DNA from 2 places in the Streptomyces sp. NPDC047002 genome. Region 2 is predicted to be linked to the other one. Evidence: riboswitches for the same ligand, from Rfam matches in the RefSeq annotation. Region 2 holds a riboswitch; the other holds the start of a gene.
The links. A riboswitch is a leader RNA that binds a small molecule or an ion and turns the genes downstream of it on or off. The one in region 2 is predicted to bind S-adenosylmethionine.
Positions count from the first base shown of each region.

Region 1 (6,502 bases), on a different contig from region 2:
AGGGCAACCTGGAGGCGCTCGGCGACTTCGACCAGCCCGTCGGTCCTGCCTTCTGGGAGCGCGGATGAGTACTCCGAGCGACGACAACCGCCAGGTACCCGCGGGCGAGCGCCTCGCGGACTGGGCCGACGGCCGGCTGGGGATCTACTCCCTGGCCAAGGCCAACATGCGCAAGATCTTCCCGGACCACTGGTCCTTCATGCTCGGTGAGGTCTCGCTCTACAGCTTCATCATCATCATCCTCACGGGTGTGTACCTGACGCTGTTCTTCCACCCGTCGATGAACGAGGTGGTCTACCACGGCAGTTACGTCCCGCTGCAGGGCATCCGGATGTCCGAGGCCTTCAGCTCCACGCTGAACATCAGCTTCGACGTCCGCGGCGGCCTGCTGATCCGGCAGATCCACCACTGGGCCGCGCTCATCTTCCTCGCGGCGATGTTCGTGCACATGATGCGCGTGTTCTTCACCGGCGCGTTCCGCAAGCCGCGCGAGGTCAACTGGCTGTTCGGCTTCCTGCTGTTCGTCCTGGGCATGTTCACCGGCTTCACCGGCTACTCGCTCCCCGACGACCTGCTCTCCGGCACCGGTGTCCGCTTCATGGAGGGCGCGATCCTGTCCGTGCCGATCGTCGGCACGTACCTGTCGATGTTCCTCTACGGCGGCGAGTTCCCCGGCGGCGACTTCGTCGCCCGGTTCTACTCGATCCACATCCTGCTGCTGCCCGGCATCATGCTCGGCCTGGTGGCGGCCCACCTGATCCTGGTCTTCTACCACAAGCACACGCAGTTCGCGGGCCCCGGCCGCACGGAGAAGAACGTCGTCGGCATGCCGCTGCTGCCGATCTACATGGCCAAGGCCGGCGGCTTCTTCTTCCTGGTCTTCGGCCTGATCGCGATGGTCGCCGCGATCGCCACGATCAACCCGATCTGGGCGATCGGCCCCTACCGGCCCGACCAGGTGTCGACCGGCGCCCAGCCCGACTGGTACATGGGCTTCTCCGAGGGCCTGATCCGCGTGATGCCGGGCTGGGAGATCAACTTCGCGGGCCACACGCTGGTCCTCGGCGTGTTCATCCCGCTGGTGATCTTCCCGCTGGTGCTCGCCGCGATCGCGGTCTACCCGTTCATCGAGGCCTGGGTCACCGGGGACAAGCGCGAGCACCACATCGCGGACCGGCCGCGCAACGCGCCGACCCGCACCGGCTTCGGTGCCGCGTGGATCTCCTGGTACTTCGTCCTGCTCGTCGGTGGCGGCAACGACCTCTGGGCCACGCACTTCCACCTGTCGATCAACGCGATCACCTGGTTCGTGCGCGTCGCCTTCTTCGTCGTGCCGGTCCTCGTCTTCATCATCACCAAGCGGGTCTGCATGGGCCTGCAGCGGCGCGACGCGGAGAAGGTCCTGCACGGGCGGGAGTCCGGCCTCATCAAGCGGCTGCCGCACGGCGAGTTCGTCGAGGTCCACACCCCGCTCGACCAGGCGGACCTCTTCAAGCTCACCGCGCACGAGCAGTACGAGCCGCTGGAGATCGGCGAGACCGTCGACGAGAACGGCGTACGGCGCAGGATCGGTCGCGGCGAGAAGCTGCGGGCGCGCCTGAGCAAGGGCTACTACGGCGAGGGCAACCAGATCCCCAAGCCGACCGCCGAGGAGTACAAGGAGATCACGAGCGGCCACGGCCACCACTGATCCCGCACCGCTGTCCGCCACGCACCGGGCCCCGGCCGGGTCCCCGCAAGGGGTCCTGGCCGGGGCCCGGCCGCGTGTGCGTCCCCGCGCCCGGCCTGCGCCCGCCCGCCGATAGGCTGTCGCCAGCGGCGGCGCGGCCCGCCGCACGCCCCGGCAGGCCGCCGGCGGCCCCACCCACCCCAGGAGCGACCATGAGCGCTGTGACCCCCGCCGGAGGCGACACCGCGGCGGCCCCGTCCTGGCCTGGTGTGCTGAACGCGCTGCTGCGGGGCGAGGACCTCGACGCCGGGCAGACGGCCTGGGCGATGGACCGCATCATGAGCGGCGAGGCAACCGACGCGCAGATCGCCGGGTTCGCGGTGGCGCTGCGCGCCAAGGGCGAGACGGTCGAGGAGGTCGCGGGCCTGGTCAGGGCGATGTACGAGCACGCCCGCACCATCGAGGTGCCCGGCCGCACCGTCGACATCGTCGGCACCGGCGGCGACCTCGCGAAGACCGTCAACATCTCCACCATGGCCGCGGTCGTGGTGGCGGGCACCGGCGCGAAGGTCGTCAAGCACGGCAGCCGCGCCTCGTCGTCGCAGAGCGGCGCGTCGGACGTGCTGGAGAAGCTCGGCGTCAACCTGGACCTGAGCCCCGAGCGGGTGGCCGAGGTGGCCGAGGAGGCGGGCATCACCTTCTGCTTCGCGGTCAGGTTCCACCCCGCGCTGCGGCACGCGGCGACCGCGCGCCGCGAGCTGGGCGCGCAGACCACGTTCAACATCCTGGGGCCGCTGACCAACCCGGCGCGCGTACGGGCGCAGGCCGTCGGCGTCGCCGACGCCAGGATGGCGCCGATCGTCGCCGGCGTGCTGGCCGAGCGCGGCAACTCCGCGCTGGTCTTCCGCGGCGACGACGGCCTCGACGAGCTGACCACGACGGCGACGTCCCGGGTGTGGCGGGTGCGGGACGGCGCCGTCGGCGAGGAGCCGTTCGACCCGCGCTCCGTCGGCCTCGACATCGTGCCCGTCTCGGCGCTGCGCGGCCAGGACGCCTCGTACAACGCGGACGTCGCGCGCCGGCTGTTCGCCGGCGAGCACGGCCCGGTGCGCGACGCGGTCCTGCTCAACGCGGCCGCGGCGCTGGTCGCCCTCGACCAGACCGACGACGCGCTCGACGTCCAGCTGGCCGCGGGCCTCGCCAGGGCCGCGGAGTCCGTCGACTCGGGCGCCGCGGCGCGGGCCCTGGCGGGCTGGGTCGCGGCCACCAACCGCGAGACCGCGCGTCCCCGTGACGCCCGTTCAGGCCGCTGAGCGGCCGCAGGCGCCACGGGGGGACTTGCGGAGGGCTCGTACGCGTGTGGCATACTCGCGGCCAAGGTCATGAGTGACAGCGACTACGGCCCCGGCCCGCTGTCCGGCAACCCTCCGTCCGTGGCGGGGTGCCCCGGGTGAAGACCAGGCCGTGGGCAGCGAGGTCCGCGGCAAGCGCGGGCCCTTAGTCTCCACTGGGGTCCAGGTCCTCAGAGGGAGCTGCCGTACCCATGCGAATGCGATAGGCGCAGAGCGCCCCTCCGTGTCCCCGCCGCCTCAGGCACTCGTTTCGCACCCCAGAAGGCTTCGCCATGTCCGTACACCTGGATGCCCCCGTCACCCCTGCCCCGCTGCCCGTGCTCGGCACCGAGGTCTGCGCCCCGCTCGCCGACGGCACCGAGATCCCGTACGCCGCGCTCGACTACGCGGCGAGCGCGCCCGCGCTGCGGCGCGTGTGGGAGGACGTCGCCGCGTACCTGCCGTACTACGGCAGCGTGCACCGCGGCGCCGGCCACCTCTCGCGGCTCTCCACCGACCTGTTCGAGGAGAGCAGGCGCACCGTCGCCGCCTTCCTCGGCTGCCGCCCCGACGACCGGGTCGTCTTCACCCGCTCCACCACAGACTCGCTGAACCTGCTGGCCACGTCCCTGCCCGAGGGGTGCGAGGTCTTCGTCTTCGAGACCGAGCACCACGCGGCGCTGCTGCCGTGGCAGCGCACCGCCTCCGTGACGTACCTCGACGCGCCGCGCTCACCGGTCGCGGCGGTCGCCACGCTGGAGGCGGCGCTGGCGGCCCGCGACACGGCGCGGCCCGCGCTGGTCTGCGTGACGGGCGCGTCCAATGTGACGGGCGAGCTGTGGCCGGTGCCCGAGCTGGCCGCCGCCGCGCACCGGCACGGCGCCCGGATCGTGCTGGACGCGGCGCAGCTGGTGCCGCACCTGCCGGTCGACGTGGCCGCGCTCGACGTGGACTGGGTCGCCTTCTCCGGCCACAAGCTGTACGCGCCGTTCGGCGCGGGCGTCCTCGCCGGCCGCGCCGACTGGCTGCGCGAGGCCGCGCCGTACCTGGCGGGTGGCGGCGCCACCCGGCGGGTCGCGCGTACCGGGGACGGCGGGGTCGAGACCGACTGGAACACCGACGACTCCCGGCACGAGGCCGGCTCGCCCAACGTGGTCGGCGCCTACGCCATCGCCTCCGCCTGCCGGGCGCTCACCGAGGCCGGATTCGAGAACCTCGCGGCGCGGGAGCAGCTGCTGCTCGGCCGGCTCGTCTCCGGCCTCGCCGAGCTGCCGGGGGTGCGGGTGCTGAGCCTGTTCGGCGAGGGCGCGCACCGGGTCGGCGTGGTGTCGTTCGTCGTCGAGGGGCAGGACAGCTCCGCCTTCGCCGCCGCGCTCTCGGACCGGTACGGGATCGGCGTGCGCGACGGGCTGTTCTGCGCGCACCCGCTGGTGCGGCTGCTGACCGGCGCGGCCGCGGGAGGGGGCGCGGACTGCGGCGAGGGGCCGCTCAACGCGGTGCGGGTCAGCTTCGGCGCGGGCACGCCCGAGGAGCACATCGAGCGGTTCGTGCGGGCCGTGGGCGAGCTGACCGCCTGAGCGGGCGCGGCCCGGCAGGGCTCAGGCGTCGAGGCCGATCGAGAACGCCGTCTCCAGGTCGTGCTGGGAGTACGCGCGGAACGCGACGTGCGTGTCGGTCGCCTCGACGCCGGGGATCTTGCTGATCCGGCCGGGAATCACGTCCGCCAGGTCCTCGTGCTGCCCCACGCGCACCATCGCGATCAGGTCGTACGTGCCGGTGACGGAGAAGACCTCGGTGACGGAGTCCAGCGCGGCGATCGACTCGGCGATCTCGGGGATCCGGTCGACGCTGGTCTTGATGAGCACGATCGCGGTGATCACGGCTGTCGTTCTCCCTCGGTGGCCACGGCTTGGCCGTTCACTCTACCGGGCCGCAGATAGCGCACGGCCGCGTAGCCGAAGCCGCAGGTGAACCCCACCAGGTGGGCCAGGTAGGCGACCTCGGGCCCGGTGCCCGCCGCGCCCTGGGCCTGCCGTTGGGCGAGCCACTGGAGCGCGAACCAGAACAGCAGCACGATCCACGCGGGAAAGCGCAGCGGCAGAAAGAAGAGGAACGGGAAGAGGCTGGTCACCCGGGCCTTCGGGAAGAGGAAGAGGAACGCCCCGAGCACCCCGGAGATCGCCCCGGACGCGCCCACGAGCGTCTGCGAGCTCCCGGCGTTGGCGACGGCGTAGGCGGACATCGCCAGCGCGCCCACCACCAGGTAGAAGACGGCGAAGTGGAGCCGTCCCATGCGCTCCTCGGCCATCGTGCCGAAGACGTAGAGGAACAGCATGTTCCCCAGCAGGTGCAGCCAGTTCCCGTGCACGAACAGCGCGGTCAGCGGGGTGACCAGCGCGTGCGGCGCCCCGGAGGTCAACTGGCCGGGGACGATGCCCCAGCGCTGGAAGTACGCGCTCTGCGCGGCCAGCAGCGCTTCGCCCTTCCCGTACGCGGGATCGAGGCCCGACACTGGACTGACCAGGAAGGCCAGGCAGCACAGGCCGATCAGGGCACACGTCACCACGGGGCCGCGCACTGTCCGCCTTCTGCTCACCGACAGAGCATGACGCACCGGGGCGGACCGGGACGGACCGCCTCGCCGGATGGACGGGTTCCGGAGGGGGCGGAGGCCGTAGGGTTACGGGACCGAGGGCGTCGCCGTGGCGACACGGGGCCGCCGGGAGACGGTCCACCAGAGGCCGTCCGGAAGGAGCACGAGGTAGCGGGGTGACGGATCGTGGAGCAGCCCGCCGGCGGGGCTGAGCCGACCGGTGCGGCCGAGGAGGCCGAAGCGAGCGGCGGCGAGCCGCCCGAGGTGTTCGACAGGCCGCTGCCCGAAGGGGTGCGGCGCAAGGTCGTCGCGCTGGTCTCCGACGCCTTCGGCGGGCTGACCGTCGCCGAGCTGCCGGCCCAGCTGCGCCAGTACGCCAGGTTCACCCCGGCGCGGCGCGCCAGGTTCGGCGGCACCGCGATGGCCGCGGCCCTGGAGAGCGACCCCCTGTTCAGGCAGCGCGTCGGCGAGCGGTACGCGGAGGCGCACCCCGAGCTCGCCGCCGCCGTGGCGGCCGGCTCGCCGCCCGCCGCCGCCGATCCGGTCGACGTCGCGGCCGCCGCGTACGTACTGCGGCCGCCCGGATGGGTGAAGCTGGTGGTCGCCGCGGGCGAGGAGGCGGAGCGGGCGCACGCCGAGCGCGCCGACGACGAGGCGCGGCGCGAGCTCGAACGGCTGCGCGAGGAGCTCGCCGCGGCGAAGACCCTGACCCGCACGGAGACCGAGCGGCTGCGGGAGGAGCTCGCCGCGGCCCGCAGGGAGACCGAGGCGCTCCACCGCAAGCTGCGCAGCGCGCTCAGCGACGTGAAGCGCGGCGAGGCCGCGCTGCGCAAGGCCGCGGCCGAGACGGAGGCGGTGCGCGCCGACGCGGCCGCCCAGGTGTCGGCGGCGGAGAGCGAGACCCGGCGG
Region 1 is NZ_JBEYWC010000034.1:48,658-55,159, forward strand. It holds gene AB0910_RS25915 (Rieske 2Fe-2S domain-containing protein) at 1-68, shown strand, start outside; gene AB0910_RS25920 (ubiquinol-cytochrome c reductase cytochrome b subunit) at 65-1,690, shown strand; gene trpD (anthranilate phosphoribosyltransferase) at 1,882-2,982, shown strand; SAM riboswitch class IV at 3,048-3,165, shown strand; gene AB0910_RS25930 (aminotransferase class V-fold PLP-dependent enzyme) at 3,294-4,577, shown strand; gene AB0910_RS25935 (Lrp/AsnC ligand binding domain-containing protein) at 4,599-4,880, opposite strand; gene AB0910_RS25940 (rhomboid family intramembrane serine protease) at 4,877-5,596, opposite strand; gene AB0910_RS25945 (NYN domain-containing protein) at 5,780-6,502, shown strand, end outside.
Region 1: linked by a shared signal. The riboswitch ahead of AB0910_RS25930 (aminotransferase class V-fold PLP-dependent enzyme) and the one ahead of thrC (threonine synthase) in region 2 are both predicted to bind S-adenosylmethionine.

Region 2 (6,502 bases):
CACCGCGTACTCGCCGCCGAGCGGCTGCACGAAGCCCGCGAGCAGCGGCCAGTGCAGGTTGAGCAGCGGGCGCGCGACCAGCTCGGTGACCCGGCCGCCCTGGGCGGCCGCGGGCCCGCCGCCTGAGCCCAGCGGCCTGTCGTACATGGCCTTCACGAACTGCACGCCCGGGTCGGTCAGCAGCGGGCCGACGATCCCGGAGACGAAGTCGGCGGAGAACTCCCGCAGGTCCGCGTCGACGAAGCACACCACGTCCCCGCTGGTGACCAGGAGCGAGCGCCACAGCACCTCGCCCTTGCCCGGCAGCGCGGGCAGCCGCGGCAGGATCGCGTCGCGGTGCACCACCCGGGCGCCGGCCGCCTCGGCCACCTCCGACGTGCGGTCGGTCGAGCCGGAGTCGACGACCACCAGCTCGTCCACGAGCGGCGCCTTCTCCATCAGCTCGCGGCGGATGACGGAGACGATCGCGCCGACCGTCGCCTCCTCGTCCAGGGCGGGCAGGACCACGCTCACCGTCGTCCCGCGTGTGGCCTTGGCCACCAGCAGCCGGTCGAGCGGACGCTCGCCGACCGACCAGGAACGCCTGGTCAGCCAGTGTTCCACCTCTTCCAGCACGATCGGTTCTCCCTCGTCGGGCCACTGCGTGATCCATCTCGCGTGCCGGACGGCCCTTAGCACCGTCCGGTCCTTCGGCTACAGTCTTGAACAACGCGAAAGAGACCTGCATGCCGGGTCGCCCTCGCGGGACAAAAGCACCGGAGCCCGGTTCCGGTCGCCATACCGCTCATCCAGAGGGGCAGAGGGAACGGCCCGTTGAAGCCCCGGCAACCCTCCCGCCGACCGCGAGGTCACGGTGGGGAAGGTGCCAATTCCGTCTTGCGGCGAGACGCGCCGCGAGGAAGATGAGGAGAAAGGACCTCGCCTCCATGGCTGTGCAGACCGTCCGCACCACCGATGCCTCCGACGAATCCGCCACCGGCACCGTCGATCTCGGACCCGCCGCCGCCCTCTCGTGCCGCGAATGCGGGGAGCGCTTCCCGCTCGGCCCGATCTTCGCCTGCGAAAGCTGTTTCGGCCCCCTCGAAGTCGCCTACGACCTGCCGGACGACGGCCCCGAGGCGCTGAAGAAGCGCATCGCGGAGGGCCCCGACAACATCTGGCGCTACGCCCCGCTGCTGCCCGTCCCCGCCGACGTCGCCGCGCACCCCAGCACCAACCCCGGCTTCACCAAGCTCGTGCGCGCCGACAACCTCGCCCGCGAGCTGGGCATCACCGGAGAGCTGCACGTCAAGGACGACTCCGGCAACCCGACGCACTCCTTCAAGGACCGTGTCGTCGCGATCGCCGTCGAGGCCGCGCGCGCCTTCGGCTTCACCACGCTGTCCTGCTCGTCCACCGGCAACCTCGCGGGCGCGGTCGGCGCCGCGGCGGCCCGCGCCGGCTTCCGCTCCTGCGTCTTCATCCCGCACGACCTGGAGCAGGGCAAGGTCGTCATGGCCGCCGTCTACGGCGGCGAACTCGTCGGCATCGAAGGCAACTACGACGACGTGAACCGCTTCTGCTCCGAGCTGATCGGCGACCCGCTCGGCGAGGGCTGGGGCTTCGTGAACGTCAACCTCCGCCCGTACTACGGGGAGGGCTCCAAGACGCTCGCGTACGAGATCTGCGAGCAGCTCGGCTGGCGGCTGCCCGACCAGATCGTCATCCCGATCGCCTCGGGCTCCCAGCTCACCAAGATCGACAAGGGGCTGCGCGAGCTGGTGAAGCTCGGGCTCGTCGAGGACAGGCCGTACAAGATCTTCGGTGCGCAGGCCGAGGGCTGCTCGCCCGTCTCCACCGCCTTCAAGGCGGGCCACGACGTGGTGCGGCCGCAGAAGCCGAACACCATCGCCAAGTCGCTGGCGATCGGCAACCCGGCCGACGGCCCCTACGTGCTGGACATCGCCCGCCGCACCGGCGGCGCCGTGGAGGACGTGAACGACGAGCAGGTCGTGGACGCGATCAAGCTGCTGGCCCGCACGGAGGGCATCTTCGCGGAGACCGCGGGCGGCGTGACCGTCGGCGTCACCAGGAAGCTGATCGAGGACGGGCGGCTCGACCCGGCCCTGACCACGGTCGTGCTCAACACCGGCGACGGCCTCAAGACGCTGGACGCGGTCGCCCCGACGACCGGCCCCACGGCGACGATCCGGCCCAGCCTCGACGCGTTCCGCGCGGCCGGGCTGGCGAGCTGACCCGCAGCGCGCGCCCCGCAACCGAGCCCCGAGACACCCGAGAGGCAGGCACCCGCCCATGAGCGTCAATGTCCGCATCCCCACCATCCTGCGCACCTACACCGGCGGCAAGGCCGAGGTCCCGGCCGAAGGCGCCACCCTCTCCGAGGTCCTGGCCTCGCTGGAGAAGGACCACCCCGGCATCGGCGGGCGCGTCCTGGACGACGAGGGCAAGCTGCGCCGCTTCGTCAACGTGTACGTGAACGACGACGACGTCCGCTTCGAGCAGGGCCTGCAGACGGCCACGCCGGACGGCGCCGGCGTGTCGATCATCCCCGCGGTCGCCGGCGGCTGCTGACCGCCCGCCCGGGTCCAACGGCCGCCCGCCCGGGTCCAACGGCCCGGCGCCGTGCGGCAGTCGTCGCGAAAGGCCCCCACCGCACCGGCGTGTGGGGGCCTTTCCGTATGGTTGAGCGCGGTACGATTCATGCGAGCACGGGTCCGCCCATCCGCGACGTGCCGGCCATACCCCACGCGCACAGGAACGCGACAACATCGGGTCAAAGTTTTGGTACTGATTGCGCAATAAGTGCGCTTTGCGCGGCCCGACTTGCCCAGGAACGCGAACGTACTTCCGGTTCGCGTCTTCAGCCATGCCCAGAATTCTCGTCGGATTGACCTGTTGCAGAGGGCAGTTGGGCAGATACATTCAGCCGCGGTCGACGCGTTCCGGCGCGAAGTGCGGTCCCTTGCAGGGGCCAGTAATAGGGGAGTTGGGCATGGCTCAGGGCACCGTCAAGTGGTTCAACGCGGAGAAGGGCTACGGCTTCATCGCGGTCGACGGTGGTGCGGATGTTTTCGTCCACTACAGCGCGATCCAGATGGACGGCTACCGCACCCTTGAAGAAGGTCAGCGAGTTGAGTTCGAGATCTCGCAGGGCCAGAAGGGTCCGCAGGCGGACATGGTCAAGCTCGCCGTCTGATCCCGGCGCGATCGGCCAGCAGCATACGCAAGCCTAACCGAGGGGCCCGCACCCGCAGACACCGGGGGTGCGGGCCCCTCGCGTGCGCCGTGCGCGGGGGCGCGCGGGCCCCCGCGCGCCTCGTGCACGGGGGCCCGTACCGCGGAGCGGCTTGCACTCGGGTGGGTCGAGTGCTAATCATTGGCGTTAGCACTCTACTGGTGAGAGTGACAACTTGGACCGGGTCAGTGAGGCCCGAGGCGCGAGTCCGGAAGGAACGGGCAGCGCACTGGCCGTCCGTCGCGGGCACGGGCGCGGTCCGGAGAAATCCACCCCAGTCCGGGAGGACCACTTCACATGGCCAAGATCATCGCGTTCGACGAGGAGGCACGGCGCGGCCTGGAGCGCGGGATGAACCAGCTCGCCGACGCCGTCAAGGTCACCCTTGGCCCCAAGGGTCGCAACGTCGTCCTTGAGAAGAAGTGGGGCGCGCCCACGATCACCAACGATGGTGTCTCCATCGCCAAGGAGATCGAGCTCGAGGACCCGTACGAGAAGATCGGCGCCGAGCTGGTCAAGGAAGTCGCCAAGAAGACGGACGACGTCGCGGGCGACGGCACGACCACCGCGACCGTTCTCGCCCAGGCCCTGGTCCGCGAGGGCCTGCGCAACGTGGCCGCGGGCGCGAACCCGATGGCCCTCAAGCGCGGCATCGAGAAGGCCGTCGAGGCCGTCTCCGGCGCCCTGCTGGAGCAGGCGAAGGACATCGAGACGAAGGAGCAGATCGCCTCCACCGCCTCCATCTCCGCCGCCGACCCGCAGATCGGCGAGCTCATCGCCGAGGCCATGGACAAGGTCGGCAAGGAAGGCGTCATCACCGTCGAGGAGTCGCAGACCTTCGGTCTCGAGCTCGAGCTCACCGAGGGCATGCGCTTCGACAAGGGCTACATCTCGGCGTACTTCGCCACCGACATGGAGCGTATGGAGGCGTCCCTCGACGACCCGTACATCCTGATCGTGAACTCCAAGGTCGGCAACGTGAAGGACCTCCTTCCGCTGCTGGAGAAGGTCATGCAGTCCGGCAAGCCGCTGCTGATCATCGCCGAGGACGTCGAGGGCGAGGCCCTGTCGACCCTGGTCGTCAACAAGATCCGCGGCACCTTCAAGTCCGTCGCCGTCAAGGCCCCGGGCTTCGGCGACCGCCGCAAGGCCATGCTCGGCGACATCGCCATCCTCACCGGTGGCACGGTCATCTCCGAGGAGGTCGGCCTCAAGCTGGAGAACGCGGGCCTCGACCTGCTGGGCCGCGCGCGCAAGGTCGTCATCACCAAGGACGAGACCACCATCGTGGACGGCGCGGGCGACAGCGACCAGGTCGCCGGCCGCGTGAACCAGATCCGCGCCGAGATCGAGAACAGCGACTCGGACTACGACCGCGAGAAGCTCCAGGAGCGCCTGGCGAAGCTGGCCGGCGGCGTGGCCGTCATCAAGGCCGGTGCCGCCACCGAGGTCGAGCTCAAGGAGCGCAAGCACCGCATCGAGGACGCGGTGCGCAACGCGAAGGCCGCCGTCGAGGAGGGCATCGTCGCCGGTGGCGGCGTGGCCCTGCTCCAGGCGTCCTCCGTCTTCGAGAAGCTGGAGCTGGACGGCGACGAGTCGACGGGCGCGCAGGCCGTCAAGCTCGCGCTTGAGGCCCCGCTGAAGCAGATCGCCGTCAACGGCGGCCTCGAAGGCGGCGTCGTGGTGGAGAAGGTGCGCAACCTCACCGTCGGCCACGGCCTCAACGCGGCCAGCGGCGAGTACGTCGACATGATCGCCGAGGGCATCATCGACCCGGCGAAGGTGACGCGCTCCGCGCTGCAGAACGCGGCCTCCATCGCGGCCCTGTTCCTCACCACCGAGGCCGTCATCGCCGACAAGCCGGAGAAGGCCGCCCCCGCGGGCGCGCCGGGCGGCATGCCGGGCGGTGACATGGACTTCTGATCCTCGCCACGAGGTTCGAAGTCCCGCACGGCTCGCACGAGGGCGGTATCCCCTACTCCCAGGGGGTGCCGCCCTCCGCGTTTCCCTCCGCGGTCTCCCGGGACCGCTGCCCGGGCGGGCGGCGCACGCCCCGGCCGAGATGTCGCCCGCGGCGAGCAGGTGGTCGGCGCCGCGCCGCAGCGCCTCCGCGACCAGCGCGCGCCCCATCACCCCCGGATAGGGGGCAAGCCCGGCGGGCTGCGGCACGCCCTGGAGCAGCGGGAGTCCTGGCAGCCCCGGTATGCCCGCGATCCGGCCCGCGGTGGTCTCGCCGAGGTGCAGGTCGTTGCAGAGCGCGAGGGCGAAGAGGAAGGCGCAGGGCGGCGGCCCAGATCGCGGCGCGGTGCAGGAGCTCCTGGTGTGCGGAGGGACAGCAGCGCATGCCCGGTGTCCTACCCACCCTTGGTGAACGTCCGGGCAGCCGCGTGGATGCCCCGGGCACCGGGTGGATGCCGGGACGTCCGCCAACCGTCCCCCAGCCGTACGGCACAGGACGGCGCGGGAGGCCGCGCCGCCGGGCACACTGGGCGCGGGCCGGCCGCGCCGCGGCGGGTGGGACCTGGTGGTGCGGGGCGGGTGAGAGCAGTGCGGTCAGCGGGCCGCGAGCGAGCGCCACACCGCACGGGGGAGGCGCGAGCGATGCGGGCGGCGTGGGTGGGGCGTGGGGGTGGGGCAGGGCGGCGGCTGCCGGTGCGCCAGGTCGTCGGGGTCGTGCCGGTCGTGGTGATCGGCTACTGGGTCTTCGCGCACCGCGCGCTGCTCGTGGCGGGAGCGGGACAGCTGCTGACCGCCGATGTCCGCTGGCTGCTCGCCGCATGCGGCGTCACCGCGCTCGGCTGGGTCGCGGTGTCGCTCGCGCGGCAGGGCACCGTGCTCGAACCGCTGCCCGCCGGGCGGCTGCTGGCCACGCAGTTCGCCGCCGGCGCCGCGAACCACCTGCTGCCCGCCGGGCTCGGCGCGGGCGCCGTCAACCTCCGCTTCCTCCAGAAGTGCGGCCTTCCGCTGGGGCGTTCGTCCGCGGCGCTCGCGCTCTACCTGCTCTGTGAGTCCGTCGGCCGCTGCGTGCTGCTGCTCGTGCTGCTCCTCGCCTTCCCCGGCGCGCTCGACCTGGGCGCGCTGCACCTGGGGCGGCTGCCGTCCGGGCTGCTGCTGCCCGCGGCGCTGGCCGCGGCGGGCGCCGTGGCCGTGTGCGCGGCGGTCCTCGCGCCGGCCCCTGCGCTGCGGCGCGCCCTGCGCGCGTACGCCGCGACGGCGTTCACCGACGTCAGGTCGCTGCACGCGCGGCCGTCGCGCGCGCTCGCCCTG
Region 2 is NZ_JBEYWC010000006.1:168,454-174,955, forward strand. It holds gene AB0910_RS08735 (glucosyl-3-phosphoglycerate synthase) at 1-615, opposite strand, end outside; SAM riboswitch class I at 782-909, shown strand; gene thrC (threonine synthase) at 927-2,234, shown strand; gene AB0910_RS08745 (ubiquitin-like small modifier protein 1) at 2,293-2,571, shown strand; gene AB0910_RS08750 (cold-shock protein) at 2,993-3,196, shown strand; gene groL (chaperonin GroEL) at 3,533-5,158, shown strand; gene AB0910_RS08760 (lysylphosphatidylglycerol synthase domain-containing protein) at 5,888-6,502, shown strand, end outside.